DNA from 3 places in the Paenibacillus sp. FSL P2-0173 genome. Region 3 is predicted to be linked to each of the others. Evidence: predicted binding sites of a transcription regulator. Region 3 holds the regulator's gene; each other region holds the start of a gene.
The links. Region 3 encodes LexA, which represses DNA repair genes until DNA is damaged. Its sites were predicted from a motif close to CGAACATATGTTCG; they were not measured.
Positions count from the first base shown of each region.

Region 1 (2,273 bases), 750 kb from region 3:
CGATGTTCAAAGTTAGCCTCCAAATACGCCAACGCCGGACGCTCCTTAAATCTCGGCAGCGGATCAGGGCGCAGTAATTGTGTCTGCGTCTCTATCATCAGCTCGTCTGCCATTCCTTTGAGCTTTACATACGTAGCCGCTGAGGGATGAAACAAATCCAGCTCATGCGGAAGCTGTCCGCTCTCGTAGCTGCGGTTGCAAGTCAGCGCCACCGTCAACGAAGAAGCGTGCAGCATAAGCTGCTCCACCACCTTGTATTCATGTGGTGTAAACCTGCGGTAGCCATCCATCCAAATATCTGCCCCACGCACAAGGGAAGACTCAGCAATCTGTTCTGCCAGCATGCGCAGCGTATCTTCACCGTCAATATATTTAAGCGTCAGCTCTCGTTCAAAATCCTCATAGATTAGACTGATATCTTTGAGCTTGCCGCGCAAAATCGGAGTTGACTCTCCAGCAGCGTTCATTCGCTCCAGTTGCTCCGGTACAGACCGAGTATCATTTCCATACTGCTTTAGCTCCGTAAACAATGTATTCAACCGATCCACAAAGCCGAGCTGGTCTCCCGAATCCTTAAACAAACTCAGTTCATCCTTGCGACGACGAATAATTTTATATAAAAGCATCTTCTTGCCTTCTTCCGTTACAGGCACCAGTGCTGAACCCCCGGTTTCCTGCATAACTAAATAGGCAAGACGATGAAATCCCATCACTTGGGCGCGCACCGACCCCTGAATACCGTTTCCGGATTCTGTAAGTAACGCATGCTCAGAAGCAAATGACGATTGCTCCGGTACAAGTAACAGCATAGGCTTACCTAGCGGCTCCTCGCGTAACATAGACGTCATTTCATTGCGGATTAACGTACTTTTACCACTCCCAGAGCGGCCAATCAACAAGCGAACCGACATGATGCGGCCTCCTTTCCAACGAACAACATTCTATTAAACAGTATAGCATATCAGGCAAGGGAGAAAAGAACGTACGTTTGCCATGTTGTAGCAATTCTTCCTCCCTCTAAAAAAACAAATCAGTCCCGCAGATTGGCTTGGTGCATGCCTTCTCTACAGGACTGATTTATACCTAAACGAGTCTATTTTACCTATTTAATCACCAAAAAGGCGATTGACTTTGACCTTGTATGAAACCTACAGCTGTGTCCGGCTGCGCACCTCAAAGATGGCGAATTTCAAGTAATGGCCTTCCTCCACACCCAAAATTTGAGGATGGTCCTTACCAGCCGCTCTCCAGTCTACCAGACGAAGGATTTTGCCGGCATCTGCCGCCGCTTCCTTAATGGTATCTAAAAACAACTCTGGCCGCATATGGAATGAGCAGCTCGCTGTCACCAGATAGCCGCCCTCATTGACCAGCTTCATCCCGTGCAGGTTGATATCTTTATATCCACGTGTAGCTCCTTTGACAGCGTTCTTCGTTTTGGCAAAGGCTGGCGGATCAAGAATGACCACGTCAAAGGTGCGTCCGCCACCTGCTGTCAGCGGCTTGGATGTATCTCCTTTGCCCCCGGCTCGTGCATTGCGTTCCTCTACACCTTTCACTTGATTGCGCAAATATTGAAAAGCATCGTCGACGACAAACTCAACGCGTTCCTCAAAACCGTTCAGCTTGACATTATCCCGCGCACTTTCAATCGCATGCTCAGAAATATCAAGACAAGTTACTTTTTTAGCACCATGTTTACATGCATTGAGCGTAAAGCTTCCCGTGTGCGAAAAACATTCCAATACGGTTGCGCCATCCCAGAATGGGAATTCAACAACCTTACCACTTTTATTCACTGGCTTCATGACCGTTGTGCCCGCATCCCCTGAGTCTGCAGCTACTTCTTGTAGCGTAATTCCACTACGTGCTCCCCAACCTGTCATCAACGGTGCTATGGCCGCACGATTTTCACGCTGGTCAAAGAAATAACCCGTCTTCTGGCCCTCTACGATATCAACCTTGATTTGCAGGCCATTTTCCGTCACTACCACATGACGCGGGCAATCACCGTACAAAGGACCCTTCGTTTGTTCCAATCCTTCCAGCTCACGGATGGATACATCACTTCGCTCATATATACCAACAGGACCCACTACTTCAACGAGCGCATCCCTGATTTCTTCCCTGCGCCGATCCATGCCAAGCGTTAACAACTGCACGACTAACACATCACCAAATCGATCTACAATCAGTCCAGGCAAAAAATCAGCCTCGCCGTACACCAACCGATAAGCGTTTCCCCCGGTCACAAAACGTTCGCGGTGCTCCAG
Region 1 is NZ_JBBOYK010000001.1:1,318,383-1,320,655, forward strand. Features, by position in the region: gene addB (helicase-exonuclease AddAB subunit AddB) at 1-911, opposite strand, end outside; gene MKX30_RS05795 (class I SAM-dependent rRNA methyltransferase) at 1,149-2,273, opposite strand, start outside.
Region 1: the regulator LexA is predicted to act here: its motif matches at 978-991, upstream of addB (helicase-exonuclease AddAB subunit AddB).

Region 2 (2,273 bases), on a different contig from region 3:
TTCAAAAATGCTAAAATTTGCAGGGATCGGTGAGTCAGCTCTTGAAACCCATTTGTTAGATCTGATCCAATCCCAGACAGACCCCACGATTGCTCCTTATGCGAAGGAAGGGGAAGTCACGATCCGTATATCCACCAAGGCGGCCAGCGAAAGTGAAGCACTAATTAAGCTGACGGCTACGGAAGTAGAAATTCAGCAGCGTCTTTCGGAATATATGTATGCAAGTGAAGATGTTACGCTGGAGAAGGTTATCGTAGATCTAATGGCCAAACGCGGGCTCACTGTGAGTGCGGCAGAAAGCTGTACAGGTGGAATGCTGATGGAACACATCACTTCTATACCTGGCAGTGCTGTTATGTTTCAAGGTGGCATCGTGTGCTATTCCAATGAAATGAAGATGAAATTACTCAACGTGCCTTATGATTATTTGGAAGGGGATCAAGCGCCAGGTGCAGTGAGTAAGGAAGTAGCCCTTGTGCTTGCAGAGCAGGCGAGAATGATCATGGACAGCGATTTTGGACTTTCAGTTACTGGTGTTGCCGGGCCTGGGTATTCCGAACGGAAGCCAGTCGGTTTGGTGTATATTGGCATTGCTGAACGCGACAAGGAAACGGAAGTACATGAACTGAGACTGAGTGGTAACCGTGAAACAATCCGACTGCGATCAGTCAAAGCAATCCTGTACAGATTGTGGCGCAGGCTGGTAGAGAACGAGAAACTCTCTTAAACATCTATGTACAGTGTGGGTCGTAGAGTTGTTTTAGATAGATATTCATGATATAATCATCTTATCGGAAGAACCGTTGCAAAGCCTTTTGCCAGCGGTTCTTTTTTTGTTTTAAGAGACAGGTGTAATTGTAGAAGAGAGCTGTGTGAACAAAAAAAACGAATGTATGTTCGAAAAAATGCTTGGCAAGCGTGTCAAAACAAGGTATTATTAAAGTACAAACAATGAAGGATGTGAGTTTATTGTCAGATCGTCGTGCTGCGCTGGATATGGCGCTCCGTCAAATAGAAAAGCAATTTGGTAAAGGTTCCATTATGAAGTTGGGTGAGTCTACCCACATGCAAGTGGAAACGATCCCCAGTGGTTCGATTGCTTTGGATATTGCGTTAGGAACGGGCGGCTTTCCAAGAGGCCGGGTTATTGAAATATACGGACCGGAATCATCCGGTAAAACGACAGTAGCTCTTCACGCTATCGCAGAGGTGCAAAAAACAGGCGGACAAGCCGCCTTTATCGACGCCGAGCATGCGCTTGATCCGTCGTATGCAAGCAAGCTGGGTGTCAATATTGATGAGTTGTTACTATCGCAACCAGATACAGGAGAGCAGGCGCTTGAGATTGCCGAAGCTCTTGTACGTAGTGGAGCAGTAGACATTGTAGTTGTTGACTCCGTAGCGGCACTTGTGCCCAAGGCAGAGATTGAAGGCGAAATGGGAGATTCCCACGTTGGTCTTCAAGCACGTTTGATGTCTCAGGCATTGCGTAAGCTTTCTGGAGCCATTAATAAGTCGAAAACCATTGCTATTTTTATTAACCAGCTACGTGAAAAAGTAGGTGTTATGTTCGGTAACCCTGAAACAACACCAGGTGGACGTGCCTTGAAGTTTTACTCTACGGTACGTTTAGATGTTCGTCGTATTGAAAGTTTGAAAATGGGTAACGACATTGTGGGTAACCGCACACGTATTAAAGTCGTGAAGAACAAAGTTGCCCCTCCTTTCCGTCAGGCTGAGGTAGATATTATGTACGGTGAGGGCATTTCCAAAGAAGGTAGCCTGATCGATATCGGTACGGAGCATGACATTGTCGACAAGAGCGGAGCCTGGTATTCCTACGAAGGTGAGCGCCTTGGTCAGGGACGTGAGAATGCTAAGCAATTTTTGAAGGAAAATCCGAATATTGCTAGTACGATCGAACAAAAAATTCGGGTGGCCAGCAATCTGATTACGACGGTTGTTCCGCCTACAGAAGAAGAGTTGGCACAGCAAGCGAAGGAAGAACAGGAATTGTTGGAGCTTGAATAAAGCTCGGTGAATCCTGGTTTGTGAACTGGGGCCAGGGTTATGGCACCGTCCGTTTGAATAGCATGATTCTGATGCCCTGCACAGTTGTGCAGGGCATTTTTGCATCAACTAGAGTCTGCTTTGTCAGTGGAATCTAACTTTTGCGTAGCAGGTGTTCAAAGGCTGCTTTCGTGAATTTCAAAGTGAGGGAAATATATTGCAGTTGGACGATGAAGATGAATACACTTCGGAAGCAAATAAGC
Region 2 is NZ_JBBOYK010000002.1:233,130-235,402, reverse strand. Features, by position in the region: gene MKX30_RS11275 (competence/damage-inducible protein A) at 1-727, shown strand, start outside; gene recA (recombinase RecA) at 970-2,031, shown strand; gene MKX30_RS11265 (regulatory protein RecX) at 2,228-2,273, shown strand, end outside.
Region 2: the regulator LexA is predicted to act here: its motif matches at 887-900, upstream of recA (recombinase RecA).

Region 3 (2,273 bases):
AGCTCTAATAGTCTATAGATCAGAAGTTAGGAAGCTTGAGTACCTGACCTGCCTGCACTCCCCGATCCTCCAAACCGTTAATCCGCACAATTCCTTCTATATATACCCGTGTATCCATTCGTTCCGGTTTATGATTTGCGGCAATCTCCCACAACGTATCCCCAGGTTGTACGGTCAGTTTAGTCACTTCTTCCTTGGAAGCTGAAGGTGCCGCGAAAACTGTAAGTACACCTGCCCCTGCAATCCAAGCAACAATCACTATAATAAGAAGCTTAAGTAAAAGAGTATTGGTAATAATCTGCATAAAACGTGCCCTACCCTCTTTTCGAGTCTCCTGTAAATTTTCTAAATTCATCGGAAAAATACTTTGATAAGTGCTATATTTCATCATTGGCTGTGTCCTCCAAACGTTTGTTCTTATGTTTTCACAATATAACACGAACATTTGTTTTATTCAATAGAAAAGAGAACAAAAGTTCGTAATTATTTTTAGGGATTATTTAGAACTTATGTTTGTACGAACGGAGGTTCTATGCTATAATTTTCCCAAACGTTACTAAATGGGGTTGATACGGTATGTCTAAGATTTCGAGCCGCCAGCAGGCCATTCTTGAATTTATCCGCAATGAAGTGCGTCTAAAGGGATACCCCCCTTCTGTACGCGAAATAGGCGAGGCTGTCGGATTAGCCTCCAGTTCTACGGTTCATGGTCATTTGGATCGTTTAGAGAAAAAAGGACTCATTCGCCGCGATCCTACAAAACCACGGGCTATTGAGTTACTCGGTCAAGACGAATCGGATAACAGCAACTTGATTAATTACTCCATTAGTCGTGTCCCCGTCGTCGGCAAAGTAACTGCTGGCCTTCCTATTACGGCGACAGAAAATATTGAAGATTACTTTCCTCTTCCCCAACACTTTGTTGGTGAGGATAAAATATTCATGTTATCTGTTGTAGGCGAAAGCATGATTGAAGCTGGTATTGCTAACGGAGACTATGTAATCGTACGTCAGCAGCAGACCGCTGATAATGGTGATATTGTTGTAGCTATGACAGATGAAGACGAAGCTACAGTTAAAACCTTCTACAAAGAAAAGGATCATATCCGGCTTCAACCTGAAAATCCAGCCTTTGAACCGCTTCGCCTGACACACGTCAGCATTTTGGGCAAGGTTGTAGGACTCTTCCGGGACTTCCACTGATTTCTCGTTCTTTCTTCCCCGTTATTCTATCCACTAATATAAAACCGGCTGCCTAGGGCAAGCCGGTTTTGTATTGCTATTATGTTTATTATGTATCTCACAACTTTTTTTTCATTTCAGCAACCTATCCCTATTTTTTCTACTAAAAATCAGCCTCCTCATCTCAAATAATTCCCCACTGACCTTGAGCAGCTATACTGTCATGGGCAAAACTAATAGATCTTTCTTTGTTTTAGATAAATATGGTATATTAATTACTTATAGCTCTGTAGGAGGAATTAAATGAAAAAAATTATAATTTCAGCGTTTGTTGTGATATTTATCGCCATAAGCTGTGTAGTTCCAACAATGGATCATTTGTATGCAAAAGAGAACTCCCACATAACAACTTACGACCGTATTAAGTATATACAAATACTTATCCATTTCAGGTATTTAGAAAAGCAACTCGAAGCTGTAATTTTCGAAAGAAATAATTATCCAGAAGACAGCCAAGAATATAAACAGCTCTCTGAACAACTGAATCATATTCTTGCTCAAGAGGCGTACTACGAGAAAAAACTTAACACTCTTAATAGTAAATAATTTTCATACTAACTGCCTATTATCTTTATCTACACTATTAGACTCATGCCGACCTGCCTATAACATTCTCCTGCAACGTAAAGTTGAAAAGGCGAAGACAGGTTCGCATGAGTTTTTTTATTATCCATTAGGAATATAGGTACTAGCTTCTTTTTGCTTTTAATAGATTTATGCTGATACATTACTATCACAATTGACATATGTATATAGCAGAACTAAGCAAAGGAGATATGCAGATGATCAGAAATAGAGTTAAAACGTATAAGCATCGCATCGGGAAAAACAGATATCTGGTCGTTAAAGTCTTTCAAGCCGCAGCTGCTAAAACAGGAAGCGGAAATGCACTAGCAACCAATGCCTTGAATATCAAAATTTCCAAGCGTAAGCATAAACGCCACTAAGATTTAACCGTACCTTCATTTCTTGAAGGGAGGTGATATTATGAGCAGAAGACATTGCAAACGTGATTTAAGAAGAAGAAGATT
Region 3 is NZ_JBBOYK010000001.1:566,498-568,770, forward strand. Features, by position in the region: gene MKX30_RS02305 (LysM peptidoglycan-binding domain-containing protein) at 20-388, opposite strand; gene lexA (transcriptional repressor LexA) at 577-1,203, shown strand; gene MKX30_RS02315 (hypothetical protein) at 1,486-1,788, shown strand; gene MKX30_RS02320 (hypothetical protein) at 2,025-2,189, shown strand; gene MKX30_RS02325 (hypothetical protein) at 2,230-2,273, shown strand, end outside.